One region of the Halomonas sp. TG39a genome, then DNA from elsewhere that is predicted to be linked to it. Evidence: predicted binding sites of a transcription regulator. Region 1 holds the regulator's gene; each other region holds the start of a gene.
The links. Region 1 encodes FliA, which starts transcription of late flagellar genes. Its sites were predicted from a motif close to CTAAAGTTNNNNNNNNNNCNGCCGATA; they were not measured.

Region 1 (10,491 bases):
ACAAAATAGTCAGGTAAGTCGCTTTCTACTGCGTCTGCGGCGATAAAGTGACGGTAGGCGGCCAGCTCAAACGACACCACCTCGACCTGCTCTTTGGTCTTTTTACCCGACTGAATAATATTGCGGAAGTAGCGGTGCGAGAACGACGGCTCAATGCCGTTGGAGGCATTGTTACCCATCGACAGGCTGATGGTGCCGGTCGGCGCAATCGAGCTGTGGTGGGTAAAGCGCGCGCCGTGCTCGGCCAGTTGCGCCACCAACTCCGGCTCATGCTCGGCCACTTGGGCCATATATTGGCTGTAACGGGCGTGCAGAATGCGCCCTGGCACTTGATCACCCACTTCGTAGCCATCTTTAGCCAACTGTGGCCGCTCACGCAGCATTTTGGGGGTAATGGTGTGCTCCTGTTCGAGCACCGGCGCCATGCCCTTCTCTTGAGAAAGCTCCAGCGCCTGTTTCCAGCCCTCAATGGCTAAATGACGGCTGACTTCATCGGTGAATACCAGTGACTGCTTAGAGCCGTAGGGAATCTTTAACATAGTAAGCGTCGACCCTAAGCCTAGAAAACCCATGCCGTGGCGACGCTTGGCTTCAATCTCACGCTGCTGCTGAGGCAGCGGTAGACCAGCAATTTCCACCACGTTGTCAAGCATACGGGTGAAGATCGCCACCACTTTGCGATAGCGTTCCCAATCAAAGCGCGGCTCGGCGCCAAAGGGGTCAATCACAAACTTGGTCAGGTTCACTGAACCCAGTAAGCAGGCACCCTCAGGTGGCAACGGCTGCTCGCCACAGGGGTTGGTAGCGCGGATATCCTCACAGAACCAGTTGTTGTTCATGCGGTTCACTTGGTCGATCAGGATAAAGCCGGGTTCGGCGTAGTCGTAGGTAGAGGACATGATGGTGTCCCACAACTCCCGCGCTTTGATCACTTCAACAATGCGGCAGGCAACGCGGCCTTCGGCATCTACCGTGTAGCCCTCTTCAACCACCGGCCAGTCGCGGTAGATCAGGTCTTGCGCTTTAACGTCCTCTTTCTCACCAGGATGTAGCGGAAAGGCCAGCGGCCAGTCGGTATTGTTTTTGACCGCTTCCATAAACTCGTCAGTGATCAGCAGGCTAAGGTTAAACTGCCGCAGGCGACCGGCTTCACGCTTAGCCTGGATAAACTCGCGCACGTCCGGGTGGCCCACATCAAAGGTGCCCATCTGGGCGCCACGGCGGCCACCGGCAGAGGCGACGGTGAAACACATCTTGTCGTAGATATCCATAAACGCCAGCGGGCCGTTAGTGCCCGCGCCAGCGCCAAACACAAAGGCACCCTTATGGCGCAGCGTCGAGAAGTCGTAGCCGATACCGGCCCCGGATTTCAGCGTCATGCCCGCATCGACCACCGAGTCGAGAATATCGCGCATGGAATCACGAATGGTGCGCGAAACGGTGCAGTTTATCAGGCTCACCGCCGGCTTGTAGGCCTCAGCGCCTGCGTTGGAAAGAATACGCCCGGCAGGAATGGCGCCATTTTCCAGCGCCCAACGAAATTTCGGCAGCCACTCTTCGGCTTTATCACCTTCCACCGCAGCAAGAGCACGTGCAACCCGTTCAAACGTCGCCCCGACGTCCTGATCGACGGGCTGGCTATGACGATCCTTAAGACGGTATTTGGCATCCCAGATCTCCCGCGAGGGGGCCTGCATCGGGACGTCATTAGAGGTCTTGATAGCCTTAGCAGCGGTGCTCATGTCGCAAAACTCCTTCACAGCGGGGTGAATATAGCGCTCAAATGGGACGATTATAGATGGTATCGAGGTGAAGTATAGACACGACTTAACACCATATGAGGCACTTTTTTTAAATTTTTCTACCATATATAGAAAAATCAGCACCTTACACTTTTGTCCCTCACCTACACGCTATAGACTGGTTTTTCGGTTAATAGTCTAAGGATTTTGGTTAGATGGCTCAGATCATGACGGCAACTACCTTAATAACGACAGCAATGGCCGTCTCATTGCTGATCGCAACGCCCATGGCTAACGCAGCCACATTTAATACCGACGACGTCAGTACCCATGATCATTGGCACTCCATGACGCTCTCACTGGGAAACGAGCGCCACTACCGGGCGGTGGAAGCCCACAGCTACTCAGACGCGACGCTGAGCCTGAACGCCACGCCGGGAGTATGCGATTTACCCTGGCTGGAGATGCGCGTCACCCTTGAGCAGCAGCAGGGGGAGAGCCGGGCGGTTAATCTGGTGCCTACTCGACTACGCGTCGATGAGCAGCCCGTCATCGACACCATGGCCGAATTTATCACCGAGCGCGGCGATGACGGGTTTTATGCCCACTTTTATTTAAGCGACTTGGAATCCCTGATGGCCGATATGCGCCAGGGCGAACAACTGTTTCTCGGCTTTGACCAGGAAGAGCGCGAGCCTTGGTATATGACCTTTAGCCTGCAAGGCGCTGACGCCGCGATTAACCGAATGATGACGCAGTGTGAAAGCCACGGGGCGGCCACTCAATAATTCAATAAAGTATGAATTATTAAATTGACATCACGGGCTCTAGCGCCATTTCGACGCGGTTGCGTCCGCCATGCTTAGCGCGATACATAGCGTCGTCGGCCCGTGAGATAATGGTTTTGCAGCTGTCCCCCGTCTGCCAAACGGCAACCCCAATACTCACCGTAATCCTTTGTTCAAGCCCTTCTATACGCAGCTCTGCGACCAGCGAGCGCAGTCGTTCGGCCAGGCCAATAGCGGCGTCAATATCCGAGTGGGTCGCCAACACAATAAACTCTTCACCGCCCCAGCGGCCCAGGTGGTCGCAGCCACGCAGCGCGTTTTCAACTAAGCGTGCAAGGGCCACCAGCACATCGTCACCCACGCTATGGCCGTGGGCATCGTTGATCTGCTTAAAGTTATCCACATCAAACAACAAGAGGGCGAAGGCGGCCGCGTAGCGCTTGGCGGCCACTAGCTCGGCATTGATCGCCTCTTCAATGCGGTACCGGTTCCACACCTTGGTGAGGGGATCAAAATGGGCTAATTGCTCCAACCGCTGGTTGGCCTCGGCAAGAGCTTTACGCTCGTGCTCCAGGTGCATATTCAGCGAGCTAATTTCATAGGCTGAAATGGCCAGCGTCAGGTCTTCACCCAGGTCGACCGCCGCTAAGCGCTCTACCCGCTGCCAGGCTTCGCTCTTACCCACCACTTCCTCATGCCAAGCAACCGACGGGGTCACGAGCGCCACCGGTTGAGGATGGGTTGCAGGCTGCATCGCCCAATACAGCGTTTCCACCTGCTCGGGGCGAAAAAATATCAGCCAGGCGCGCTGAGTTGAGCTCATTGGCAGCGGCACCGCCAAGGCTCCGCACTGCTCGGGCATGGCCAGCGAAGCGGTTAACGTCTCTTTGGCGATTTCGCGCGTGCACCAAGGCCCGCTATGCACGTGGGCTCTTTCCAGACGTAGCACAAACTGGCTAATGGCTTCTGGGGTCGGCGTCATGCCTGCTTGATAAGCGCCGCCATTCACCCATAGCACTACACCATGGGCGCGAAACAGCTTCATCCAGGTAGCCGCCTGCTCCTGGAGTAGCTGCTGGGGGCTTTGTGGCTCGCTACGCGCTCGGGTACTCAGTGCCAAGCTATCCTGAACCCGCTGCAGGTAGCGGGCTTCTTGTCGCGCCCGGAGCAGCAGTAAGCGCTGGGTGGCCATCTGCACCAAGGTACGAACGGCATCACGTGCCGACGGCTCAACCGAGTGCGGCGCGGCCGAGTGGCAAAACACTAGCCCCCATAAGCCGGTATCACCCTGCATTGCCAAACTGAGTGAGCCGCGTACCCCCAGCCGGTTTAAATAGCGCTGCCGTTCCGGGGCAGGCGCGCGTAAAAAGCTGCCACTAAGGCTTGCTCCCGAGTAGGCGGGCGTCAGCGTTTCAGGCGGCGCATCGACGTCTTCAATTAACCGTACAGGGTAGTGTTGGTAACTTTTGCGCAAGGCAGCTGGGAAGTCGCTGGCGGGAAAGCGCTGCCCCAACAGCGAGGGCAGCTGTTTTCCTAGCGCTTCGGCAACCATCAAACCATGCCAATCGCTATCAAAATGGCACACCGTCACGCGATCATGGCCGGTAAGCTGTTGAATCGCGTTAACCAAGGAGTCGAGCAGCTCTTCCTGATGGGTGGCTTCCGCTAAGCGCATCAGCCGCTCATTGACGGTGCAGAGCAAGCGGCGCTTACCCTGGGGATTTAGTGGTTCAATCTCGACGATAACCTGCTCGCCTACCCGGTAAGCATGGAGCTGAAAACGCACGTTGCTATGCTTGGAACGAATAAACACTAGCGGGCCGGAAAGCCGCTGCTGCCCGTGCATTTCGCGACGCACCCGCTGGCTTAGCCGTTTCCCCAACACACAGCCAAGGGTGAGCTGCCCATTTTCAGGGCGCTCAACACCGGTTAAGCGGGTTAAGTTAGTGCTACTGGCTTGGATGCGTCGACAATCAGCATCTAATACCAGCAGGGCACCAAACGACTGCAATCGCGGGTGGTACATGGACACAAACGTGGCCTCGCAATCTATTCACCCTCGACCTGCTGTCTTAGCAGCAGCTCTACGCGCCGGTTGGCAGCTCGCCCATCCGCGGTTGCGTTCGGTTCCATGGGTTGGGTATCGGCATATCCGACGGCCCGCATACGTGAAATATTGAACCCTTGGCGCTCTAAGTGCCTCACCACGGCGATTGCCCGCGCTGATGAAAGCTCCCAGTTCGAGGGGAAGCGAGCCGTTGAAATCGGCACGCTGTCGGTATGCCCCTCCACCGATATCTGGCCATCAAAATTCGTCAGCACACCGATAAGGCTTTCAACCACGCCTCGCCCTTGGGGGGTTAGTACCGCTTGGCCGCTGGGGAATAGCAGGCTGGTATCAATCCGCAGCGTCACCCCTTCGCGGCCTTGCGAAACGCTGACTCCAGGAATATCAAGCCCGTCAAACTGCGGCTGCACCCCAGCGTGGCGGGGCTGAATCCCGGTGGCTAGAGACGCCAGCGGCAATGATGATACCGCGCTGGCCGAACGCATGAAAGCAGTATCAGCCGCTTCACCGCCGCCCGGCGGCGTCAGTGAAAGCAGCAGTACAAAGAGCGTGATCAGCAGCGTCAATACATCCAGATAGCTGGTTAACCAGCCCTCTTCACCATCGCCTGGCGACGGCGTCATTTCCAGCGCGTGGCGTGTATCGCGGTCTAGCATCGGGCCTACCCCTTGGCCGCCGAACTCACCGACGAGTCAGGCCTGGGTTTGACGCTGTTATCACGAATTTCATCGTGGTAGTTAGCCACAAAGGAGTTGAGTGTCTCTTCGATAAACGACGGCAGGCGACGCTTGGTAATCAGCGAAATACCTTCCAGCACCATGTTCATGGTAATCAGTCGCTCTTCGGTGCGGCGCTCTAACTTCACCGCAATCGGTTTAAACACTAAGTTGGCGAGTAAAATGCCATAGAAGGTAGTCAGCAGGGCCACCGCCATGCGCGGCCCAATCACCTGCAAGTCGCCTGCATCCATGACTTCCAGCATATTGACCAGCCCTACCAGGGTACCGATCATGCCAAACGCAGGCGCATAGGTGGCCATGGTGCGAAATATTTGTGCCTCGGCATGCTCACGCGCTTTAAGGCGGGCGATGCGCCAGCGCAACATGTCAAAAATTTCGTCCTCTTTGGTGTTGGCGATCACCAGTTGGATCCCGGTGCGCAGAAACGGATTGCGGGTATGCTCCAACTCGCGCTCGACCGCGCGCACATCGCCTTTAAACCACAGCCGTGACATATCGACCAATTCGCGGATATCGTCACGCATATAGGTATTTTCGCGCCGAAATACCAAGCCCACCAGCCGTACGACACGCAGCACCTCTTTCAGCGGATAGCTGATAAAGGTCGCCGCCAGGGTACCGGTCACCACGATGGCCAGACCCGGAAAATTGATAAAGCTTTCAGGGGACTCTGCGGTTAAAAACAGCACGCTCACCAACAGCAGTATGCTGGCAAATATGCCTATCAGCGTCGAAGGATTCATCCACGGCTCCTTGCCGGTCACAAGTGAGTAAAAAGAGGTGTTATGCCGAGTCGTGTAAGCGAGCGCGTAAACGACTTACGGCCTGGCTGTGTAGTTGAGAAACGCGTGACTCCGTTACGCCCAACACAGCCCCTACTTCCTTGAGGTTGAGTTCTTCTTGGTAGTACAGCGCCATAAGCAACTTTTCACGCTCTGGCAGCGCTTCAATCGCATCAATCAGCGTTTGCCGCTGCTGTCCATCCAGCAACTGCTCGAACGGTGAATTGCCCAGTTCATGACTGATAGGCTCGCCGCCATCGGCGACTAGCTCTTCAAACGGCAATAGCTGGCCGCTGTTGGTGTCGTTAAGGAGCTGCTGATAGTCGCTCAGCGGCATCTCTAGGTGGTGAGCAATTTCGTGCTCTTCCGGCGCTCGCCCGAGCTGCTGCTCTAATTGGCGAACGGCGCGGTCAACCGCCCGCGCTGAGCGGCGTACGCTGCGCGGCAGCCAGTCGCGGGTGCGCAACTCGTCCATCATCGCACCGCGAATACGTTGACTGGCAAAGGTCGCGAAGGTGGCTCCCTGGGTAGCGTCGAAGCGCCCCAGCGCTTCCAGCAGCCCCACCATCCCGGCTTGAATAAGGTCGTCGAGCTCAATACTCGCTGGCAATCGAACCTGTAGCGTCAAGGCCTGACGTCGCACTAATGGCATGTATTGAGTCAACAGCTCATTTTGTTTAATTCTGCCCTGTGCTGTGTACATATTCTCGCCTCGCGGCTATCCAGCCTTCACTGATAATTCACAATCATTTGCAATCCCTGCACCCGAACAGGCCGCTGACCTGGACGTAAGGCGAAGCGAAAATGCAACGGCGCATCGGCGTCTCGTCCCGCTAGCGCGGTAGTAGAACCCCGCATACCCGTTAACGCAACGCACTGCTCAGGATGGCACAGCCAAGCGTTTAAGTGCGCACTGGGGGGGTAGTGAAACTGCCACTGTATACGCCCAAGCTGGCCTGACTGCAGGCTGGCGACGTCGGGTGGGGTGGCCGCCTGACTACTGCTTGCCCGATCACTCATCGCCACCATCAGTCCCGGTATCTGAGTGCTCCAGCTACCGGGCGCTGCCTGGGCGCTCCCCGTTAAACCTGCCCATAGACACCCTGTCAGCAGCGCCGCGATCAACGGCAGCCGCCCTGTTAACGGCCAGCTTAGCATGCTTGGTCTCCTTGGCAGAGTGCGCTCATCGTGCAAGTACCAGTAACTCCATATTTAAGTAGTAATCAGCAGCCTCACGCAAGTTATCGAGTAGCCCCTGGCGCGGCAAGTGCGGCTCATGGAGTGCCAGCAAACGACGCGGCCCACCACCCTCATGCAACTGGCGCAACGTACGGAACATGGTCGCAAACGCATCGGCATCGCTACTAATCCACAGCGCCCAGCGGCTGTATTGGTCGCTCAGTTGCGCAAGCTCAGACGTTTCCGCCATGACGATGCGAATATCCCAGTCATCAGGCTCACCGGCCCAGTTTCGACCTAGCGTTGACCACTGCCCCAGACGTGCTTTGACCTTACTCACCTGAACTACGCCGCGACCGGGCAGCCCAACTACTATAAGCGGAATTTTGGGCCTGGGCGGCGCCACCGTCCTGGGCTCTTCCAGCGCCGCTCGCGTCGGCGTTGATAGGGGTGAAACGTGTTCGGCCACAGGTTCTGCCGCCGCAACATCAACCGCCCCCTCAGCCTGCTGCTGTTGGCGCTGCAGGTTTGCCCACTTGCGCAGTCCCGAGGCTTGATCTTGTTCGCTCACGCCACACCCTCTCGACTCACACTGCCCATTTGACGAATCGCATCCCGCGCCATAAAGGCGTAGACCAGCGCATCAAGCATACCGGTATCGCGGCGGCGACGGCTGGCGCCTAGTAGGTTGAGCAGATCGCCGCGCAGCGTCTGCGCCTCCTCATCATCGGCAACATCGAGATGCCCAGCGACCGACGCCACACCGCTGGCCATTAACAGCCGTACTTCGGCATTGAGATCACCGCTATCGGCCTCTTTTAACTGCTGCCACGCGCGCCGCGTCAAGGCGGCCAAGCCTTCACTTTGCAGCTGTGTTAACAGTAGCGAGAGCACCTCAGCCCCCAGCCGTGCAGGGGTTAGCCAGTAGCGGCGCGCTACCACTTTGGCACTTTCCGGGTCGCGCACTTCCCCGTACCAGGCGAGCAGCGCAGTGCCACTGGCGTCCTCAACCTCGGCGTAGACCGTCCAAAGTTGCACCGATTGGCCACGAAAACGCACGCCTACATGATGCGTTAGCACACTGTCATCAAACAACTGACGGAGGGTCTGGCGCTCATGGTGAAAGAGTACCCTATGACTGGGGGCTACTTGGCTGACCCAGGTCAAATGCTCGGCTTCCAGCCAGACGAGCGCCTCCGGTTCGGGAAAGCGCGGCAGTAGGTGTACCGCGACGCCGGTTGACTCTGACAGCGCGGCTAAGCGCGGCTGCCATCCCGCGACGTGGCGATGCTGCAGCCAGGGTAGCGCCAGCCAGGCGCCATCTGTGTCCAGCCCTATGTCCGGCATTGCCCAGTCGCAGCCGCGCTCATTGCGCCGCGCCGACCACGCCATCCCTAAGGTGGTTTCCGCCGCGGGATAGCCGGCGAGCAGTGCGTCCAAACGCTGTTCCTGCACACGGCTCGGCAGCGAGGCTAGGTTCCAGGTCTCTTCTAGTTCTGCAAAACCGGTGACGCGTTGGCGCAGCCTCGCCAGTAGTGATGACAAGCGACGCCCTTGGCCCAGTACATCCCGGGACCAGCGCGGCATTGCCATCGGGGCTTCAGCACTGTGGGCCCGTTCACGCTGCGGCGTTGCCGTGCTTAGCGCCTGATCGACTAAAGCGTCGGGAGTGGCAATGGCCATATCTTCGGGCACCTGCTGGCCATTGGAACCAAACAGCACACGCATCCCGTGACGCATAATAATATCTAGCACTGGCGCCAGCCGCCCCGCTTCATCCTGCTTGGTAATAATACAGTCATCGAGCTCTGCGCCCGCCGCTCGCGCGGCTTGGCGATAGCGCAGCACGACTTCTTCGAGGGTTTCTGGCTGGCTGGCAGCATTCAGCAGCAATACCAAGCGCACTCGCGAGCGTCCGCCCTGGAGGTGGGCGATCTGTTCAATCACCCGCTGGTCACGCTGACTCATGCCCACGGTGTCGATAATCACCCACTGCTTGCCCTGCAAGCGGCCCAGCAAATCGTCGATGGGCTGCTCGGCATCCAGCGCGTACATCGGCGTATCCAGCAAGCGCGCATAGATGCGCAGCTGCTCGTGGGCACCAATCCGGAAGCTGTCGGTGGTCACCAGCGCCACCGGGCGCGTACCGTGACGCATCACAAAACGTGCCGCCAGCTTGGCGGTGGTGGTGGTTTTCCCTACCCCGGTCGGCCCCACCAGAGCGACAATGCCGGTTTGATCAAAGAAACTAGGCTCATCGCTCAGCACGCAGAGGCGATCCATTAACTGCTGACGCAGCCACTGCAGCGGTGCTTCGCTATCGCTGTCTAACCGGGCTAATGGTTCGGGCAACCCTGCCAGCAGTTCATCGGCAAGCTCGCTGCCGAAACCGACGTTCCATAGCAGTTGGCGCAGTCGCGCGGCCGTTCCGGTGGGCGTTGCTGGCATTGGTGAAGCAGCAGGGGCTGGCTGGCTATTTGCTAGCAGCGCGCGCATATCCTGCATTTCGCGCAGTAAGCGCTCACTCATCGCCTGCATGGGGTCTTGCGGCGGAGGTGCTGTCGGCGTTTCGAGAGGTGCGGGTTCCGGTGAAGGTTCAAAGTGGTCGATGGCTTCATCCGCCATGGCCAAAATTTCAACGCCCCCTTCGGTACGCCGATTAGCCACAATCAAGGCGTCTTCACCGAGCGTTTCGCGCACTTGGCGCATCACATCACGACTGTTGGCTCCCACGAAACGTCTAACGCTCATGATTTACCTTTTGTCTGTTCTGGAAATGGTCGACGCTAGCCTATCACGGCGGGCCATCATTAACGTCCGCCGACTATTGTGGTCACTCTTAATGTGCGGTCATCGGGAATTTCAGCCTGCGACAACACTGACATATGGCGTAAACGGCGGCGCAAAAAGCGTGATAGTACCGCGCGCAGCGAATGCTGCACGACCAGCACCGGCGGTTCGCCGGAACTTTCGTGACGCTCCAGCGCTTGCTGCGCCTGGGTCATCAGCGTCTCTGCCAAGCCAGGCTCCATGGCGCCGTTGCCGTTCATCGCCTGCACCAGCACCTGTTCCAGTTGGGCATCCAGTCCCATCACATTGAGCGTCTCCTGCCCTGCAAACCACTGCTGGACAATCGCACGCCCCAGTGAGACTCGCACCAGCGCTGTCAGCTCGTTAGGATCTTTTTGCTGG
Region 2 (10,491 bases), 1.1 Mb from region 1:
ACTTATCCCCTATGTTTTTAGAACCTTTTTCTGGATATGTTCCAATAATCAAGTAATTTTTCATAACATTCATTTCCGCCGTAAAGCTTTGAGAAGAATACTGCTCAGCACCCTGATTATATTATCCTGCTGCTTTTCACATACCGTTGGATAGAGTGGCAAGCTGATCGCTTCAGTGTAATAGCGTTCTGCCTCAGGAAAGTCACCATTAGCAAACCCCATATTCTGATAATAAGGCTGCATATGAACTGGAATGTAATGTAAATTAACACCTATATTTTGCTGTCGTAATGACTCAAATACTTTCCGATGACTAATGGCAAGTTTTTCAATTTCAAGGCGAACCACATACAAATGCAACCCTGAATAGCTATCTTTATGCTGCCAAGGCGTAATTAAAGGCAGATTCACCAGTGATTGATCATAGCGTATAGCTAACTCGTGGCGACGAGCAACGTATTGATCAAGGCGCTCTAACTGGCTCAGTCCCAGCGCCGCTTGCAGTTCGGTCATACGATAGTTAAAGCCAAGGTCAATCTGCTGATAATACCAAGGCCCATCGGTTTCATGAGTCATCTGTGCAGGTTCACGGGTAATGCCATGGCTGCGAAGCAAGGCCATTTTGTTGGCTAACTCGTCACTGTTAGTAACCGCTATGCCACCTTCAGCGGTAGTAATAATTTTCACGGGGTGAAAGCTAAACACCGTGATGTCACTGTAGCGACCACTGCCTATGAACTCTCCTTGGTATTTACCACCAATGGCATGGGAAGCATCTTCTATTAGGTGAAAGCCATAGCGCTGGCTGAGCGCACTAATCGCCTGCATGTCGCACGGTTGTCCACATAGATGCACAGCAACAACGACCTTGGGTACGCGCCCTTCTTTTTCCGCTTTTTGTAGCTTAGCTGCTAACGCTTTAGGGCAGAGGTTATAGGTGCGAGGATCGATATCAACAAAGTCTACCTGGGCACCGCAGTACAACCCGCAGTTGGCTGAAGCAACAAAGGTGATTGGAGAAGTCCACAGCCAATCACCTTTACCAAGCCGTAGCGCTAAGCAGGCTAGGTGTAGTGCAGAGGTGGCACTATTAACAGCCAGGGCATGCTTTGCTCCTACATGCGTGGCTACTGCCTGCTCGAAGCTAGGCACTTGCGGCCCCTGGGTGAGGAAGTCGGACTTCAGCACAGAGACCACTGCATCTATATCAGCTTGAGTAATCTCTTGGCGACCGTAAGGGATCATTAAATAGCTCCGATTTTCTCACGATTTTGACTGATCCAGGCCTGAAGATCATCGTCTGTCATCCATTCACTATTATTATTACTTGAGTAAACAAAGCCATCTGGAACAAGCTTGCCGTCTTTAATTCGGTTAGCATCTTTGTCCCAGTTGTTGATCTGGGGTAGAATCTTAAAATGTTCGAGATATTCGTAAGTATAGTAAGCATCTTCAGCACTGATCATCTGCTCATGTAGCTTTTCACCAGGGCGGATACCTACAATCTTCTGCTTGGCTTCGGGAGCGATCACCCGCGCCAAGTCGGTCACCTTCATTGAAGGGATTTTCTTGACATAGATCTCGCCACCTTCCATATCCTCGAAGGCGTGCCAAACGAGTTCAACCCCTTCCTCTAGCGAAATCATAAAGCGGGTCATGCGTGCATCAGTAATCGGCAGTATGCCTCTATCTCGAATAGACATAAAGAATGGGATCACCGAGCCGCGTGAGCCCATAACGTTACCGTAGCGAACCACAGAAAACCGAGTGGAGCTGTGACCGGCATAATGATTGCCCGCGACGAACAACTTATCTGACGTTAATTTAGTCGCGCCATACAAATTAATCGGGCTACTGGCTTTATCGGTTGAAAGCGCCACCAGTTTTTTTACGCCTTTATCAATACAAGCATCTACAAGGTTCATCGCTCCAATAACATTTGTTTTTATGCACTCGAATGGGTTGTACTCAGCCGTGGGAACAATCTTTGTAGCCGCTGCATGAACAACATAATCCACGCCATCCAGTGCACGATAAAGGCGATCACGGTCACGCACATCGCCAATGAAAAAACGTACCCGAGAGTCACCTTCAAATTTCTTTGCCATCTCCCATTGTTTCATCTCATCACGGGAGAAAATTATAATTTTCTTGGGATTATAGCGTGCCAGAAGCATAGGTATAAACGTATGACCGAAGGAGCCAGTGCCACCAGTGATGAGTACTGTCTGATCATTAAACACTTAAGACTCCACTCGCTTGGATTGGGATAGCAGTTTAGAGACAGCATAAGCGACTTTATCTTTAGAACCCAAACTGTAATCTATAGCCTTTTCAGGCATTCTCAAAATATTTTCCTTTTCAACTTCTTTTATTTTAAAAAGAAGACCTGTAGCGAATTCTGCCTCAACGTCACCAATATAATCAGAGCAATAAACCGAAGGAATACCGAAATTCAACGCATCCAGAGCGCAGGTCGATGAATATGTGATATGGACGCTCGCCTTGGCGAGTGACTCATTGATTGAAATTTTGGTGGAGTCTTCAAGGCCGCACTTCACTCCCGCTTTCTTTAACAGCGCCAGCACTTTTTTAGCCTCATCCAAATGCAGTGGATGCGGCCTGATAACGACCTTCTGGCCTTTAATGCGATAAACTTTTTTTATCTCATCAACCGGCACAGGAATACCTTTTGACTGAGGCTGATGCGTATAGAGAATTCGATTCCCCTTCTCTGACACTAGCGCTGTGCCAGATGCATCAGCTTCCTCAGCCTCTTTAAAGACCGGGTTACCACCTTCAACGATTAAGCAAGAGTCAGCCAAAGCACTATCATTCAACAGCATCTTGGTTGCCATGCCGCTCCACGTCCAGAACACATCTGGCAGTAACGGACTGCAAACTTCATTTCTCTTAAACTTTGAGTAACATGGATGTTTGAAACCATTAATCCCATGCTGAACGTCGATAACAGTAATACCCAACATCTTACAAGCAAGAATAATAGGAAAATAATACAAACCATAATAAACTCTAACAACAAGAGCATCAACTTCTGAATTCTTCAGCAACTGATAGTATTTAGCCACCATTCCGTTTAAAAGATAAAACCTTTCTTCCATATTAGCTCGAATACTAACACCAAAATTCTCTTTCAACTTGGAATCAAAAAAATCTACTTCCTCTTTTTGCTTATTACTCAACTCCCTTTTAAACTGCGGCGACAGAAGCTCTAGTTTTTTTGCCTCAACTCCCTTTTCCTCAAACCCTTCAATTATATGTTTCAAAAAATCCTCATCAAAAAAATAACCAACTATCTTTATTTTTCTTTTCTCTGGGTAGCTACTAGACCCTACGCCAACCAGCGTTAGCCTTCCTTTCGTGATGGCCATATTTTTTCGGCTTATCTCTTGAAGGCAAAACTGAAAACTTTCCCTTATAAGTGGAGAATAAGTTAATGAGTGGCCATCCGGTAGGCTGGAAACAATTTCGTCATAAACATCAAATTTTTCATAAGCAAACATAGAAATTTGTTCCCTTAAAAGCTTCAATCAAGCAATGCAAAAAGATTATCATCTTGCCCCAAGAAGGCGGTTTCATTTGCAGCGAATTTTGAATTTAATTCATTATTATCTTTCTCAATCGCAGGTGGAAGCAGCTCCTGTGCCTCTAAAAATTCCAGCGCTTTTTCCTGGCTAACATCGGCTATCAACTCAAAAGCAACATCATGTGCTGCGAAGCCTGAACTGAGAATAAAGGCGAGCTTCATCCTTTCTTTCTCGCTTAGGGTAGCCATGCGTTCGTGACTGGGTAGAAAGAGCACATCGCCGCTCTCTTGCTCTGTGGCGCAGGCTGTTTGGGCGCTTAGCTTTTCTGGCAAATGACTGTAGTGGCTAATATTATGAAAGCGGTAAAAGCGGAAGCCATTGCGACTCGCCCAATGCTGTAGCTCTGCCAAATTGGGCTGTTTTTCATGAGTCAGTTGAAACGCGACACGCGCCTGAATTAACAGTGTATTGGCGAGCGTTTTTTTGCCATGCTCGAGCACAAGCATAGTATCGCTTAGCTCATCGAGAATCAGCCAGTCAAGATTGCCCAATCCGTCGATACTATCCAACGCCACGGTAGTAATGGGCAGCTCTGCCAAAGGCTTGGCGCCTAGATGGTGCCGCTTGGGAAGTTTTTCGAGCGGTAGCGGTGAAAGAATACTGGTCATTTCAGGGGCTACACAGGCGTACAGCGTTTTCGGCTTTCCATCTCCTAGCAGTGCGTGCTGAAATAACTGTATATACTCACTACCTTCGTATTGCTTGGCCTCCTTTATTTCACTGGCGGGGTCAAAGGCGACAATACCAAAGGCTTCCGTCGCCGCCATTTGGTCAGCAAGGCCGCTTTTGATCAAGCTAGCGCGGTTGTCGAGTACCATGATTTTACCTTTTATTTGCCAGGTAAAATCATCGGTAAGCCACAAACGGTTAACTTGTGGTTCGTTGCCCTGCTTGGCTCCAGAGATAGCACCAACCAACTCTTTAAGTGAGTTATCAACCTTGAATTCAGGTTTAGTTGCCAGATAGGCTAAGCGCTGACGATGGCGTTTCTTCTGAATAATGGCAAAGTCTTTATTTCCAGCGCGCAAGTTTACCAGCGGAGTTAAAGCAGTAATTAGCCGCTCCGTGGCGCGGTCGAGATGGTGCTTCTCTTTCCCCACTTGCCAAGCGCGCGCCACCAAATCCTGATACATATCTTCATCGTCGAATAGACTGATGACTGCATCCACTAACGGTTGAAGCTCGTCATCGCTGAGCAGATGTTGGTAGGGCTCTTTATAGCACTCATCCGGAAAATCATAAGAGAGGCCAGCATCGCCAATCATTTCGGGCATGCCACCGCGGTTGGTGATTAGCGCTGGAATACCGTTGAGCATCGCCTCGGCCAGCATACGCCCAGAGCTTTCCCACCATAGGCTAGGCGCAACAACCACACGAGCTCGACTGTAAGGGCCGCGCATATCGCTGGTGTTGGGGGTCACTACAACATTACTTAACGCGATACGCTGCTCCCCCATTCGACGAGTGGTTTCACGCAGCACGGCGGGCCAGTCAGCCCGGGCTTCTACCACTTCAAGCTCAATATCGGGTCTTTCTCGCTCCAGCTTTTCGGCCAGTTGCACAAATACGCTCGCGCCCTTTTGCCAACTAGGGTTAACAAACAATAGTCGCTTACGTTCATGGTGTTCGGCAATGAAGTTTTCTGGAGCGATAAACTTGCCTACCGGATTGGCGGTATAACCAACCTTTTTGCGGTACATATCAGCCGTAGCTTGGCTATCGGTGAGAATCAGATCCACATCACGACACCAGCGTGGTGATTTATAGTTGCCGTTCGCTAGGTAGAAAGCAACAGGTATACCGCGATCTCGTGCCTCATCGGCAATTAGCATGTCAAGCGTTTGGCCGCCGTAGAACCACACAACATCCGGCTTAAAAGAATCCAGCATGTAGAGGTACTGACTATACCAAAGCCCTTCTTCATGCGTCGTCAAATGATTTCGATTGTGACTATAACTCACCACCAACTTATGCGTGAGCGCGCCATCTTCAGCTTCTATCAATTGGTGTAGATGAGCGCTCAGGTCAGAGAATTTTTCTTTAAGCCGCCCCATTCCCTTTGGGTTATCGAATACGGTCGCGCCCAGCACTTGAACGTCATAACCACGAGACACCAGTTGCAGCAACATTTGACGCACGGTCATGCTGGCGCCGCTGGAGGTATCCAACAAGCAAAAGGGATTGGCCCAAAGTATGCGGGGCCTGCGTTTTTGAGTAGCGGATGCTTGAGTTTGCTTAACCATGAAGCGGCTCACAGGAAAAATGGCAATGTGCCTAGCTTACTGTGCTAGGGCAGTGAGCAAAGGCGCGAATCCGCCAGTATTTAGGTAGGTGTTCTCTCGATCAGCACTAACTTAAAGGTGGGGCAAGCAAGAAAAAGGGGCTTAATTATCGATGGCTAACAATTTCTATTTTTTCATGACTTAACTACAATGTAATTACTGAGTCTACAGGCAAAAAAACGGGGCCTGTTGGCCCCGCGATACTTTCTCTTGCATCATACCGACTAAGGTATTAGCCCAGCAGAGACAATACAGACTGTGGCGTCTGATTAGCCTGTGCCAGCATGGAGGTACCGGCCTGCTGAAGGATGTTGGCGCGTGTCATGTTAGACACTTCCACCGCATAGTCCGCATCTTCGATGCGCGAGCGGGCTTCAGAAAGGTTGGTAGAAGTGGTCGCCAGATTATCGATCACTGAGTCAAAACGGTTAAGCGTAGCACCAAGAGTCGCACGATTGGTGTCTAGCGCTTCAGTGGCAGTATCAACTGCATCTACTAAAGCCTTGAAGTCAGTATGTGCAACACTACCACCACTTTGGAGCGTAAACTCCATTCCGTTACCCGCATCAGCAATTACACCGCCGCTGGCGGTATCTAGATCCAGGCCATCAACTGTGGCATCAAGTCTAGAAACGCTAATAACGTCCTCAGCTTCAGTATTGGAGCCAACCTGAATATTAAGGGTAGCGCCGGCACCACTTGCTACGTTTAGCAGGTTAGTACCGTTAAAGTTGTTGCTGCCAGCTACGCGATCAATTTCAGCTAGGCGCTCGTTGATCTCGGTAACGATCGCATCACGGTCTTCTGTAGCGTTGGTGTCGTTGGCGCCCTGTACCGCTAGCTCACGAATACGCTGCAGGTTGTCGTTGATTTGATCAAGACCGCCTTCCATGGTCTGTACCAGAGAGATACCGTCGCTAGCATTACGGCTAGCCTGATCCATACCTTTGATTTGGGCAGTCATTTTGTTGGCGATGGCTTGGCCAGCAGCGTCGTCAGAGGCGCTGTTAATGCGCAGGCCAGAAGACAAACGCTCTTGCGCTTTGGCCAGCATAGACTGAGAGTTAGACAGGTTGTTCTGGCCAATCAGGGCCGTAATGTTGGTGTTGATTACAGACATGTGAGTGCTCCTCGAAATTTAACTGGCCTTGTGGCCTGCTTAGCGGCACTTGCGTTGCCGTTATTATAATTAACGGCCTCCCCACCAACTTCTTTAGAAAAAACCGTTCTTTTTTATGTAAACTACTGTAACTCATCTGATTGATGCGACAACTGCTTATTAACATCGAATTTTGGATATCTGCCTTAAATAAAAACGGGGCCTACTGGCCCCGTCGTTACTTTCTTTTGACATTACTGGCTAAAGGATTAGCCCAGTAGAGACAATACAGACTGCGGCGTCTGGTTAGCCTGTGCCAGCATAGAAGTACCCGCCTGTTGGAGAATATTCGCACGCGTCATGTTAGACACTTCTACTGCGTAGTCGGCATCTTCGATACGTGAACGAGCTTCAGAAAGGTTGGTAGACGTCGTCGCCAGGTTATCGATCACCGAGTCGAAACGGTTCAGAGTAGCACCCAAGGTTGCACGACTGGTATCCAGCGACTCAGTTGCTCTATCAACCGCATCAACTAAAGTCTTGAACTCTTCGTGAGTGGCACCTGCACCTGAAGCATCTGCAACTGTAAATTCGCCAGCGGTCACTGCTGTAGCACCAGATACAGTGTCTTCTAAACCAAGTCCGCTAACCGTGGCATCAAGCCTATTAACACTAATAACATCTTCAGCTTCAGTGTTGGAACCAACCTGAATATTAAGAGTCGCGCCAGCGCCACTTGCAACGTTTAGCAGATTAGTGCCGTTAAAGTTGTTGCTGCCCGATACACGTTCAATCTCTGCTAAACGTTCGTTGATCTCGGTAGTAATTGCAGCACGGTCTTCTTTGGCGTTGGTGTCGTTGGCACCCTGTACCGCTAGCTCACGAATACGCTGCAGGTTGTCGTTGATTTGGTCAAGGCCGCCTTCCATGGTCTGTACCAGGGAAATACCGTCGCTAGCATTACGGCTAGCCTGATCCATGCCTTTGATCTGGGCTGTCATCTTGTTGGCGATGGCTTGACCAGCAGCATCGTCAGAAGCGCTGTTGATGCGCAGGCCAGAGGACAGACGCTCTTGCGCTTTGGCAAGCATAGACTGAGAGTTGGACAGGTTATTCTGGCCGATCAGGGCAGTAATGTTAGTGTTGATTACAGACATGTGAGTGCTCCTCGAAGATTAACTGGCCTATTGGCCTGCTTAGCGGCGCTTGCGTCGCCGTTATGTTAATTAACGGCAGGCCCGCCAAATTCTTTAGAAAAATTACGCTTCTTTATGTAACTTACTGTAACTATTTCAACTGCACTCTGAACTACTTTCTTAATTGTTGTTCTGCATGTTGCCCAGCATACTGAACTGCTGGGAGAGGTAGCTGCTCATAGAGTTCATTTGGGCGATCAAACCATCCAATTGCCCAAACTGCTTACGGTAACGCTCTGTGCTGCGCTCGATACTAGCCTCCATACGAAGCTTACGCTCGTCCAGGCTGTCAACCCGCTGCTCAGCACTAGTCACTGAGCTTTGAATGATGCCGTTTTCTGCCGTAATGCCTTCAAGCGTGGCGTTTAAGCGCCCAGCAAAGCCGCCTTCTTCGGTTTCGCCCGCAAAGAAGGCAGATAGCCCCTCTGGGTTGTTGGCTACTGCATCGTCCAACTTATCCTCGTCGACCTTTAATCGCCCCTTCTCATCAATGGCTATGCCCAGTTGTGAAAGGCGTGAAATATCGCCGGTGCCGAGGTTGTCAGTAATATCCCGGCGTAGGCGGTCTTCAATGGTGCGCACGGTGCGGTCACCCACTAGCTCGCCAGACGTTTCGCCTTCGCCGTTGTATGCGGTCATTCGGCCAACGGTGGATTTCATTTCGTTATAGTTTTTAACGAACTCGTCAATGGCTTCTCTTAGCGACGCATCATCACGCTCAATCACCAGCGTAACGGGGTCTCCAGAGGCCTCTGTGAGATCAAGCGTTACGCCTTGGATGGCCTCTTCAACGCGGTTGGTTTTACTGGTGATAGTAATGCCATTAACATTCAGCTCAGCGTCCTGACCTGAACGCTGGGTGGCTGCATCCATGGTCAGCGACGCTAAGCCTGAGAAGCCCTCCAGTGAAGCATCTTGGCCCGTCTCTTTTGAGCTCAGCGCTAAGCGGTACCCAGTGCCATCATTAACGATAGAAGCGGTTACGCCAGCCTCTTTATCCGCATTGATCTGGTCACGAACATCCGCCAGCGTACTGCCCGCTGAAATAGCAACGTCGTAGCTTGTTTGTGTTCCGCCAGCACCAAAGTTAAGCGTTAGCGTCGCATCGGCTGCTGTTACCTCTTGGTCTAGCGCTACGCTGTTGGAAGCAGCGCTGCCTGCGCGAGCCAGTTGGGTAACGGTTACTTCATAGCGCCCGGCATTAGCGGTTTCGCCTGCGGTCGCCAATACGCCATCGCCCGTCACGGTGCTTTTTTGCTGCTTAAATGTAGCGGCATCGTTCAACGCAGCAATAGAGGTTTGCACGCGATCCATCGCTGATTCAAGGCGCCCATAAGCTGAAATTTTGGTTTGCTGAGCACTTTTCTGCTCTAGAATAGGCACAAGCTTTTGCTGTTCGGCCGCTTTTAGCTGATCCACCAAACCTGAAAGATCTAATCCAGAACCTACACCGAGTGCTGTGATCGATGCCATGGGGTTCATTCCTTATAAGAAGTAGAGAAAGGTGTCTAGGTAATCTATCGGCTGCGGAGGAGCAAACTTTAGAGTTAATGCCTTTTTTAAGCTGTTTTTAAAGCATTGCAAAGAAAAATGCCCAACACACTGTGCCGGGCATCTTGTAAACTATTAATTTAGCTAGCTTATCAGCCTAACTTAACCTTGCTGATCAAGCACTGCAAACTGCTGGGTCAGATAAGCACTGGTTGAGTTCATTTGCGCTACCATGCTGTCCATCGCTTGAAACTGTGTGCGATAACGCTCAACGGTTTGCTCGATACGGCTTTCCGTTGTCGCATAGCGGTCTTCTAACGAAGCAAAGCGCCTTTCAGACGAATCAACGGCACTTTCAAGGCGGCCACCTGTTCCCACCAAGCTTTCCAGCGATGAGGCTATTTGCCCTGCCATGCCACCCTCTTCGCTATCGCCTGCAAAAAAATTGGCTAGCTGATCCGGCTGATTAGCAACAATGCTATCTAACTTATCTTCGTCAATCTCCAGCTTGCCATCCACTTGAAGTGAAATACCTATATCCGACAACACGCTAAAGCCATCGCCGCCGACAACACTGCTAATTGTTTGACGAAGCTCTCGTTCAACCGCGCGGGTCGCGGCATCGGCGTTCAACCCCGCCGACTGACCAGTCTCTTCGTCAAACGCTGTCAAACTGGTAATGGTGTCCTTGAGCGTGTTGAAGTCATCAACAAAGGCCGTGATCTGCTCGCGGATAGCCTCATCATCCTGCTCAACGCTTACAGTGCTCGTCGCACCAGCCTCAGCAAGGTTTAAGGTAATGCCTTGAATAGCGC
Region 3 (10,491 bases), 3.1 Mb from region 1:
GCCTGTTTCACCGTTTCGAGTAGGTCATTGCTGCTATCAAGCATTGTATTTCCCCTGGGCATTCATCGTGTATTAGTGAATGGCAAAACTGTATCTATTCAATGTAACTAGCCATTCATGACACGGAGATGACAGTGATGATCTTCGCACTTTTAGCAGGGCAGAAACTAAGTCTGCTGGCTTTAAACGACCCCTGTATCCCTGATGGCATTCTGCATAGCGAGGTTCTAGTTCGAATGTTCTGTGCGGCGCGCTGTTCAAAACTGCTCTTCAGGTGAAAGAGCGGGAATAAGTAAGCGTTCTGAAAAAAGAGAATTTGCTTATGGTTTGAGAACGGGAAATGGCAAAGAGAACTTGAGGTGAGGAAAGTTTTTACCATAAAATGCAAATGATAATCATAATAATTTATTTTATTGAAAATTTATCAGCCTTTTAAAAGGGGAACGGTTGTATGCTCAAGGGAAAATACGCGCTGTATTGTCAAAGCGGGTTGTTGGTCGTCACATTGGTTGCGGTGCCAGTTTATTCAGCAGCTCAGGAAGAAGAATCGGTCTCCGAATTGGAGAGTCTGACGGTAACAGCAGAGCGAGTGGGGGCACAGGGGCCAGATGTGGGTTATCAGGCAGATCGCAGTCTAACGGCAACTAAAACTGATACCCCACTGTCTGAAACACCACGCGCCATTTCGGTGGTAACGAGGAATCAGATTGAGGATCAGGGAGCACAAACACTAGGTAACATTTTAGATTATGTGCCAGGTGTTAACAGTGCTAACTACCCTGGCGGTGATGCTCTGGCAGGCGATATTTTCTACATTCGCGGCATGAACCAAAGGGATTATGGTTACGGTACCTACCGCGATGGTTTGCGCGTGCAGTCCAATGCCTATGCCACTTCGGCCGAGCCTTATGGTCTAGAGAGAGTAGAAGTACTCAAGGGGCCGACTTCAATTCTGTACGGCGAAAACGTGCCCGGTGGGTTAGTAAACCTGGTCAGTAAACGCCCAACTTATGAACGACAGGGAGAGGTCAATCTTAGCTATGGAACCCATGACCGACGGCAGTTCTCCTCTGATGTGTCGGGCGCTCTGAATGAAGATGGCAGCGTCCGTGGTCGAATGGTGTCCCTGATTCGCGAGGCTGATACGCAAATCAATAGCATGGAGGACGACCGGATCTACTTTGCCCCTTCGCTGGCCATCGATCTGAGCGATAGGGATACCCTGACATTGCTGGGACAATATCAAAAAGACAGCACCGAGATTCAATTAGGGCTACCGGCGTCGGGTACTCTGCTCGACAATCCAGGCGGTAAATTGAGCACCGACACCAACCTAGGGCACCCTGACTGGGATGGCTTTGAGCGGGAATTTTGGACATTAGGTTACGAATACGAGCACCGCTTTGATAATGATTGGACGTTTCGCCAAAACGGGCGGTATACGCGATCTCTGGTAGATCGGCAGGAAACCTGGTTGCAGTTCGTTGATGCAGGTTACGGTTCTAACATTGGCGCCTATAATCTTGATCGCGCCAACGAGTCTAGAATCTACTCCATTGATAACCAAGTGGTCGGCAATGTGACCACCGGAGCGCTCGAAAACACTATGTTGTTCGGCGCCAGCTTCGATAGGACGTCATTCGTACAGAGCCAGTATGCTAGTGACATTGCCAGTGGTGAATTCTATCTTATTGATATTTTTGACCCTCAGTATAGCAGCGAGCCGCAAACCTCCAGTCTCTCTAGTGATGGCGATCTAAAGCAAAATTTGGCCGGAACTTATGCTCAATGGCAGGGCAAAGTCGGCGGGTTGATTGCATTGGTGGGAGGTCGTTACGACTGGGCGGATAGTGAATACGATGATTATACTGCAGCTAATGAAGATACTCAGCGCTCCGACGAAGCATTCAGCTGGCAAACCGGGTTGATGTATCAGTTTGACAACGGCATCTCTCCTTACGTGAGTTACTCTACCACTTTCGTGCCGGTTCAACTTAACACTGAAGACAACTTCAAACCTATTACCGGCGACCAAGTAGAGCTAGGGGTGAAATACGAGCCGGAGGGTTGGAATACCCAGGTAACGGTTTCTGCTTATGACATCACTAAGCAAGATGATGTTAGCTACGACGGCAGCTCCGGTGACTATCGCCAGATTGGTGAGACACAATCCCAGGGTTTAGAAGTAGAGGTTAAGAGCGGTATTAGCGAAAGCCTGAGCCTGACTGCTGCCTATAGTTATATCGATGCCAGGATTGTCGAAGATGCCGGTTCGCGTTTAGAAGATGAGCAAATTACAGGGATTCCGCGTCATCAGGCCTCTGTTTGGGCCAATTATACTTTCCGGCAGGGGGCTTTGAACGGCCTGCAAACGGGTCTCGGTGTCCGTTACTTGGGCAAGTCCTACGCCTACCCGCCGGAGAGCCTAGATTATGGCACTCTAGAGGTAGGTAGTGAGACACTCGTTGATGCGGCCATCGGTTATGATTTTGGCAATAACTGGAGTGCCAATCTTAACGCCAATAACCTCTTTGATCGTGAGTATGTGGCTCGCTGTAACAACGGAGGGCGTTGCTATTGGGGGGCCGAACGCACTGTGCTGGGTACTGTGTCCTACAAGTGGTAGCGCATAGGCACTGAATTGGGTGTTTTAATCGCTCGCGCCGCATCGCCTATCTTAATGGCGGTGCGGCGCTTTCAAGAAGATGGCTGGCAAGACTGTCGGCAAAATGCAGTGCCGCAGGTAGGCCTCCCCAAGACCAGTAGTTAGTAGGAATAATGAGATAGTTGCCTTCTTTCACGGTTGGTAAATGCCGCCACTGGCCATCAGCGAGTAGTTGACGCTGCCCACCCGGAGGGTCGTAGGGGCTTTCAAGGAATATCATTTTAGCGTCGATGCTAAATAGAGGTGTCGCGCTAATGGTCGTCATCCCCCACTGACCTAAGTCGTCCTGCCAAGCGTTCTGGAGGCCAAGGCGATTTAATACCATACCTTCCACGCTTCCTTTGCCATAAACGCGGGCATGGCGCTCATCCACTAGACGTACCATTAAAACTGCTTCATCGATGCTATCAAGCTGGCTTTTTAAATCGTCAAAGTAGCGGTTGGTTTGCTCAATGTACTGCTCTGATGCAGCGGAGTCATTGACGAGGGTTCCAAGCTGACGCGTCAACGCCTCCACTGCTTCCCAATGGCTCTGTCCGCTATTAATTTCGGAAAAGTTGTAAAGCGGATACTCCTTAACATCGGCAATTTCACTGAGCCTTGGCAATAAGCTGGTATGGGCGGGTGGTGAAATCAGAATATGCTGCGGAGGGTGGCTTGCCAGTAGTTCATAGTTTGGCAGAAAACGGTAACCAAGGTTAGTCGTATTAGGGATAGCGCCATCTTGACGTGAGTAGGTTTCGTATCCCTTTAGACCCGCTAAAAACCTCGGGGGATGACCAATCGCGTTGAGGGTCTCGGCAATGGCGAAATCAAACGTCGCTACGGGCGCTTCAATACTTCCATTTCCCGCCATTGACACGGTGCTCATCAATAAACTGATTAGCAGAGTACCCGATAATGCAGTGGTTTTACGGCGTACGTAGTGACAGAAAGTACCCTGTTGATATTCCACGATCATGCCTGTGTTTTGTGGATAAAAGCGTCATGGCGAATGTTTAAGTGTCCATATCTACACAGTCAGCCCAACGCGTCGACATCTTCCGTACGGAAGGCTATTTTAGCACGTGGTTAAGTGATAATTGTTTTTGTTTGCATTATGAGTATCTTTGCCGCGAAGTCAACGCTGCGCAGGCGCCAGGGGTATAAATGCCTCACACCGGCGCTTTACCAGCAGGCATATCGTTATAAAAAGTGAGTTAGCTCTCACCCGTTGACTTACCAGGCTATAACGCAAATAATAATTATTGCCATTTATTCCGTAGTGTTAATCAAGGCAGGAGGCCGTGCTGTGGATACCCAGACCTGGAGCGCTGAGTTAGAAGACATCTTCGTTAATCAGCGGCCCCGGCTCTGTTGTGTCGCCGCAAGAGTCTTGGGCAATGCTGATCAAGCCGATGATGTCGTGCAAGACGCCTATCTAAAAATTTCAGAGGCAACCACGCTTTTTGAGGTAAAGCAGCCCATATCCTACGTGTCACGGGTGGTGCGCAATCTCGCCATTGACCGTTGCCGTCGTTCCGTGTTTGAGTCAACGTTGTTTGCAAAAGAAGAGGAAGGGGATACCACCTCTTACGCGTCACACTCCCCAGAGGTGATCGCCATTGACCGCCAGGCCTTGGCACAGGTGGTGGACGCGTTGGACGAGCTGCCCGAGCGTACGCGGCGCGCCTTTGAGCTCTATCGTTCGGGAAGTCATACGCAGCGGGAAGTGGCCCACTTGTTAGGTATTTCCACCACGTTAGTTAATTTTATGATTCGCGATGCAATGACTCATTGCCGCCAGTCGCTACAAGGGAACCTCTGATTAACTATTGCGCTTGCCTATACGGCGTTAAAAATCGCCTCAAAATGCTCATTTACAGCTCGTAAACTCCGCTTTTTCGTTGATTTTTGCCTTGTCTAGCCTTCGCTCATTACGTTAATCAGAGGCACCCTAGGTCAGACGTTGCCAGATCGGTAAGCCCACGTTCCGTCCCTTCTTTGTTGTCGCTTTGTTACACTGTCAGCAAATAGCGTTGATAATATTACACGCTTCCCGAGACAGGTGTTCAGCAGGCAGCAGTAGCGAGGTTTGACAGTAACGATGGATAACGACAGCGGCGACGATGCCGTTTGGCAAACGGCGCTAGACTGGCTGATGCGCGAGCATGAAGAGACGTTGAGCGACGCTGATCGCGAGGCGCTGCATGCGTGGTTAGCGGCTTCTTCTCAGCACCGCCGAGTCTTTCATGAAGCAGAACAGCTCTGGATGCTAACAGGGCTGATCCCAAGCGGTGATGAGCGCAGCTGATAAGCCACTTTTTTTACTCTCCTCCTTCGATTTTCAGGCTAACTCAATGGTCGCTAGCTAACGCTGCCTCCCGCTGGAGCAATTTTTAGCCTGGCAAGAGTCATGCTATGCCGACGCCCTAGCGACCCCTCCCCCTATTTTTTCTACTTTCTTCCTTTCCAGCATTAAATTTTCTGGTTCCTCACTCGTCACTAAGTAATGAGAAGCAATTGCGTTTTATTTCTCATTCCTTTGGCAACGATGAGGTTAATTCCATGACAAGTTGTTTTGATCGTGAAGATGGTGTCTTCCGCGTATTAGTCAACCACGAAGAGCAGTACTCCCTCTGGCCAGAATGGAAAGCGATTCCCGCTGGCTGGACCGATACCGGTGTGCTCGGCGATAAGCCAACCTGCCTCGACTACGTCGAAAAGACCTGGACTGATATGCGGCCGCTGTCGCTACGCCAGTGGATGGATGCGCAGGCCAAAAGTGAGGCGGAGCAGGTGAATGCAGGTTAAGCGTTTAAGGCTGCTCTGCCTGCCCTGCGCCGGGGCCAGTGCCACCATGTATCTACGCTGGAAGCGCAAGTTGCCCGCCTGGGTCGAGGTATATCCCGTCGAATTGCCTGGGCGTGGCGAACGCCTGGGTGAGCCACTTATCGATGACTTCGAGACCCAGGTGGTGCGGCTGTGCGAAGAGCAGGCAACGCGGATGCGCGGTGATTTTGCCCTGTTTGGCCACAGCATGGGGGCGCTGCTGGCCTATGGCATGGCGGTACGCTTACGCGATGTGGGGCGCCCTCAGCCACGGATGCTATTCGCCTCAGGCAGCGCGGCGCCCTCAATGCGTGACTCAGAGCGCTTGGCGGGGCTTGATAACGATAAGGCCTTAATCGCAGATCTGCGCCAACAGGGCGGCACCCCAGAGGAGGTCTTCGAAAGCCCTGAGCTGCTGCGCCTTACCCTCGATATCTTGATGGCGGACTATCGCCTCTGCCGCAGTTTTCGCTATCGCGGCGGGTCGCCGCTTGCTTACCCACTGCAGGTACTCGCCGGGCGTGAAGACGATATTGAGCAAGAGCGTCTGGAAGCGTGGCAGCGGGAAGCCGGCGGGGCGTTCTCTTTAGACTGGTTCAAAGGAGGGCACTTCTTTATTCGCCAGCAGCAACCGCAAGTGCTGGATACCCTAAGGCGGGCACTGGCCCGACGGCTCGAGGAGGTGCCTCATGCAGCGCCTGCGGTTAGCTGAAGGGGTGCCAGAGGGGCTTGAGGTATGGCGCTTAGCGCTCGACCTGAATGCCCCGGTAGCCGACGACGATGGCCGGCTGCTGAGCCGAGCCGGGTGGCAGCGCGCCCAGCGGCTTCGCCATCACGCCGATGTCGTACGCGCTGTGGCGACACGCGCTGCCCTGCGGCGACTGCTATCCGCGCACACCGGTATAGCGCCAGAAAAGCTGGTGTTCACTCAGAACGCTTACGGCAAACCCGAGTTGGAAAACGCTGATGGGCCTGCTTTCAATGTTTCCCACTCTGGCCATGTCGCCCTAATCGCGCTCGCTCCCGGCGGCTCGGTGGGGGTCGATATTGAGCGTCGTCGATCCGAGGCCGAACTGGCGCCGCTGCACGGGCTGGTGCTATCGCCGAGCGAGCAGCGCGACCACATTCGCGGTGCCACGCTGCCCTTCATGGAGCGCTGGGTGGTTAAAGAAGCGGTACTCAAGACCTTGGGTTTAGGAATCGCGGACCATCTGCAAGCGCTCTCGGTTAGCCCAGCGGCAGTGCCGCCTGCTAGTTACTGCCTTAAGCACTCGCTTCCCGTGTCATCACCTCTGCAGGCATGGCCGCTGCCAGCGCCGAGTGGCTATGCCGCTGCCCTGGGCTATGCAAAGAGCTATGCCCAGAGTTAACGCTACTCAACGACTTTTTAGGAGATCAATAATGGACAGCCAAAGCGCAACACCAACGCAACAAACCAACACCATATCCAAACGTCAGGGGCCTGCTGATTCGGAGCTGCCCATTATGATTTCCCCCACCTATCCAGGGCAGCCGCTGCTGGAAGCCTTTGGCGATTTGCGTGCTGATATTGAGACGTTGGTGGCCAGAGTCGGCGGGGTGTTGCTAAGAGGCTTCGATGTTCCCTCCGTGGACGATTTTCAGCAGTTTGCTGCCGCCTTTGGTCATCCTCTGCTGAGCTATGAGTTCGCTTCTACGCCACGCTCAGCGGTTTCGTCAGGCATTTATACCTCCACCGAATACCCCGCCCATCAACATATTCCCCTCCACAATGAGCAGGCCTACACCCGCGAGTGGCCGATGAAAATCTGGTTCCACTGTGTCACCGCTTCCCCCGAAGGGGGAGAGACGCCGATAGCCGATAGCCGCGCTATTTACCGCCGTATGCCAGTAGAGATTCGTGAGCGCTTTGCTCCAGGCATTCTCTACGTACGCAACTACGGTGATTTCGATATGCCTTGGCAAAAGGTGTTTAACACCGAAGACCGCGCTGAAGTGGAGGCATTCTGCCAGCGCGCGGGTATTCGCTGTGAGTGGAAGCCCGATGGCGACCTGCGTACCACCCAACTGTGCCAAAGCATAGAGACTCACCCTGTCACCGGTGAGCAGGTGTGGTTCAACCAAGGCCATCTTTTCCATGTCTCCAACCTGCAGCCAGAAGTACGAGAGTCGCTGGAAGAGCTGCTTGACCCCGAAGACATGCCGCGCAACGTCTTCTTTGCCGATGGTAGCCCCATCGACGATGCCATCTTCGATGAGATCCGCGGCGTACTGGCCGACGAAACGGTGATGTTCCCCTGGCAGGCAGGCGATGTGCTAATGCTCGACAACATGCTGGTCGCCCATGCACGCACGCCGTTCAAAGGGCCGCGCAAAGTCGTCGTCGCCATGGCGGAAGGTCACGGCAACCTCTCCAAAGACTGAATACAACGGCTCAATCCCACGCCACGGCCAGGAGTTCCAGCAGGTACGCATATGAATATAAGGCACGCCCAGACGATGAACAGCCACCCGTCCCATAACGTTGTTAACCACAGCTTCGTTGAGCATTTAAGTCGCCTGGCCCGGGAAAGGCCCAGCGACAGGGCGCTGATTGTAGTGAACGCACAAGGTGAGACCACCCTTGACTACGCCACCCTGGAGCGGCGTTCCCGCGCCCTGGCCAGCGAGCTCCAGCAGCGGTTCCCGGCTGGTGAGCGTGCCTTGATCCTGCTGGATAACGATGAACACTATGTGGTGGCGTTCTTCGCCTGCCTATATGCCGGGGTGATTGCCGTGCCGGTCTTCCCTCCAGAGTCGGCCAAGCAGCAACATCTGGCACGTCTGCTCGCCATTGCCGCCGACTCCCAGGCCGCCTGTGTGCTCACCTCTACAACGATTATCGATGTGGTCGCATCTGCAAGCGAAGGCTTCGGCAGCGCCGAACTGATCCCCGTGGATGCCGTAGATGAGAGCCGCGCTGAACACTGGATTGAGCATCGCCCAAAGCGTGGTGATCTCGCCTTTTTACAGTACACCTCAGGTTCCACGGCCACTCCCAAAGGGGTGATGGTTAGCCATGGGAACCTGATGGCGAACGAGCGTGCTATTGAGACGGGCTTCTCGATTGGTGCCGACGATGTTTTCGTCAGTTGGCTGCCGCTTTACCACGACATGGGGCTGATCGGTGGCCTGCTGCAGCCCATCTATCGCGGTATCCCTGCGGTATTGATGAGCCCCACTTTCTTTTTACAGCGGCCGGTACGCTGGCTGGAAGCGATCTCCCGCCACCGGGGCACCATTAGTGGTGGCCCCGATTTCGCCTATCGACTGTGTCTTGAGCGTATCCGTGACGAGCAGCTTGAGGCGCTCGACTTATCTAGCTGGCGGGTCGCGTTCTCAGGCGCCGAGCCGGTACGCCACGATACCCTCACGGGCTTTATCGAACGCTTCCGCCCAGCGGGCTTTGCCGCTGATACCGCAGCACCCTGTTATGGCTTGGCCGAAGCAACGCTATTGGTTAGCTGTAATTCGCGCGGTACGGGCGTGGTGGGTACTGCTTTTTCTCAACAATCGCTGGCCGAGGGAAAGGCTGTTTCAGCGGTTGAAGGCAACACCCTGGTGGGCTGCGGTACACCGGAACCCGGTCACGCTATCGATATTGTCGACCCTGAGGGGCTTCACTCGCTGCCCAGTGGTGACGTCGGCGAGATCTGGGTCAATGGGCCCAGCGTGGCGCACGGGTATTGGCAGAACCCAGAAGCAACAGCGCAAGCCTTTGTCACCCGCGATGGGGTCAGTTGGCAGCGCACCGATGATGCTGATGCACAGAACCACGACGCCCGCGATGATCGATGGCTGCGCACTGGCGATCTAGGCTTTCTGCACGAAGGGCAGCTGTATATCGCCGGGCGTATTAAGGACCTGATCATTCTGCGCGGCCATAACGTCTACCCTCAGGATATCGAGAGCGCTATCGAGGCGGAAGTGGAAGCAGTGCGCAAAGGGCGCGTGGCAGCCTTTGCAGTGACCACCCCTGAAGGCGCCGAGGGGATTGGCGTCGCGGCAGAGGTCTCCCGCGGCATACAGAAGCTAGTGCCCGCCGAGAAGCTGGTCGAAGCACTAAGCGAGACGGTGGGATCCGCTTGCCACGAGCCGCTTTCGGTAGTGCTACTGCTTAACCCAGGCGGTCTTCCCAAAACCTCCAGCGGTAAATTGCAGCGCAGCACCTGCCGCCAAGGCTGGGAGGCGGGTAGCCTGGATGCCTACGCCATTCACGCCTTTGGGCGTTTTGTCAGTGATGGTGACGCTGAGGGCGGAGGAAAGTCATCGCCATCGCCTGCGGAAGCTGGGAGCGAAACGGAGCAGGCGTTGGCGAAGCTCTGGCACCAGGTGCTGGGGGATGACGACACCCAGTCGCAAAGTAAGCCGCTAGGCAGCGATGCTCATTTCTTCGCCAGCGGTGGTAATTCTCTGGCGGCGGTGCGGCTAGCCGCCACCATCAGTGATTACTGGGGCGTCGAGCTATCTCTGCACTCGCTGTTCGAGCAACCGCGCTTGTCTGCCATGGCTAAAGCTATCGAAGCACGTTTGGCGGCATCATCGGATCAACGAGGGATGGCCATCCCCCGTCTTGAAGATGATCAGCGCCAAGGCGACATACCGCTGTCGGAAGGACAGCGCAGCCTATGGCTGACGTGGCAACTTGATCCCCAGAGCGCTGGTTACAATATGGCAGGGGCACTGCATCTCAAGGGGGTGTTGGATCCATCATCGCTCAATGCAGCGCTGGAGGATCTCGTGCAACGCCATGACATTTTGCGTACTTACTACCCCTTGAGTGAGGCGGGAGAACCTGTTCAGCGGCTAGCGCAGGATTGGCATCCTGAGTTGATCTGTGACGAGATGCCCGGTGATACCGTGGATGAACGGGAGCAGGCACTGCATGACGCACTCACCAAACTGGCCCGGAAGGCTTTTGCCCTGGATCAGGCACCTCCCTTAACCATCGCACTCTACCGCTTGTCCACGGAGCACCATGTGTTAGCTGTCGTGCA

Region 2: U738_RS11565 (flagellin N-terminal helical domain-containing protein) is a predicted target of FliA. The motif match lies at 8,217-8,243, and genes of this name have one in related genera.
Region 3: U738_RS02735 (MbtH family protein) is a predicted target of FliA. The motif match lies at 5,123-5,149, and genes of this name have one in related genera.

The regions. Positions count from the first base shown of each region.
Region 1 is NZ_JQLV01000001.1:3,719,983-3,730,473, reverse strand. Features, by position in the region: gene U738_RS16795 (adenosylcobalamin-dependent ribonucleoside-diphosphate reductase) at 1-1,742, opposite strand, end outside; gene U738_RS16790 (hypothetical protein) at 1,958-2,530, shown strand; gene U738_RS16785 (sensor domain-containing diguanylate cyclase) at 2,550-4,556, opposite strand; gene U738_RS16780 (OmpA/MotB family protein) at 4,580-5,254, opposite strand; gene U738_RS16775 (motility protein A) at 5,260-6,081, opposite strand; gene U738_RS16770 (RNA polymerase sigma factor FliA) at 6,122-6,823, opposite strand; gene U738_RS16765 (flagellar protein FlhE) at 6,850-7,278, opposite strand; gene U738_RS16760 (hypothetical protein) at 7,304-7,870, opposite strand; gene flhF (flagellar biosynthesis protein FlhF) at 7,867-10,050, opposite strand; gene flhA (flagellar biosynthesis protein FlhA) at 10,110-10,491, opposite strand, start outside.
Region 2 is NZ_JQLV01000001.1:2,580,801-2,591,291, forward strand. Features, by position in the region: gene U738_RS11535 (polysaccharide pyruvyl transferase family protein) at 1-64, opposite strand, end outside; gene pseC (UDP-4-amino-4,6-dideoxy-N-acetyl-beta-L-altrosamine transaminase) at 70-1,245, opposite strand; gene pseB (UDP-N-acetylglucosamine 4,6-dehydratase (inverting)) at 1,245-2,243, opposite strand; gene U738_RS11550 (hypothetical protein) at 2,244-3,524, opposite strand; gene U738_RS22960 (glycosyltransferase) at 3,548-5,851, opposite strand; gene U738_RS11560 (flagellin N-terminal helical domain-containing protein) at 6,123-7,010, opposite strand; gene U738_RS11565 (flagellin N-terminal helical domain-containing protein) at 7,259-8,146, opposite strand; gene fliD (flagellar filament capping protein FliD) at 8,306-9,658, opposite strand; gene fliD (flagellar filament capping protein FliD) at 9,839-10,491, opposite strand, start outside.
Region 3 is NZ_JQLV01000001.1:604,177-614,667, forward strand. Features, by position in the region: gene U738_RS02710 (inositol monophosphatase family protein) at 1-44, opposite strand, end outside; gene U738_RS02715 (TonB-dependent siderophore receptor) at 452-2,626, shown strand; gene U738_RS02720 (ABC transporter substrate-binding protein) at 2,673-3,620, opposite strand; gene U738_RS02725 (RNA polymerase factor sigma-70) at 3,957-4,472, shown strand; gene U738_RS02730 (FecR/PupR family sigma factor regulator) at 4,740-4,958, shown strand; gene U738_RS02735 (MbtH family protein) at 5,213-5,458, shown strand; gene U738_RS02740 (thioesterase II family protein) at 5,448-6,188, shown strand; gene U738_RS02745 (4'-phosphopantetheinyl transferase family protein) at 6,166-6,846, shown strand; gene U738_RS02750 (TauD/TfdA family dioxygenase) at 6,878-7,879, shown strand; gene U738_RS02755 (non-ribosomal peptide synthetase) at 7,931-10,491, shown strand, end outside.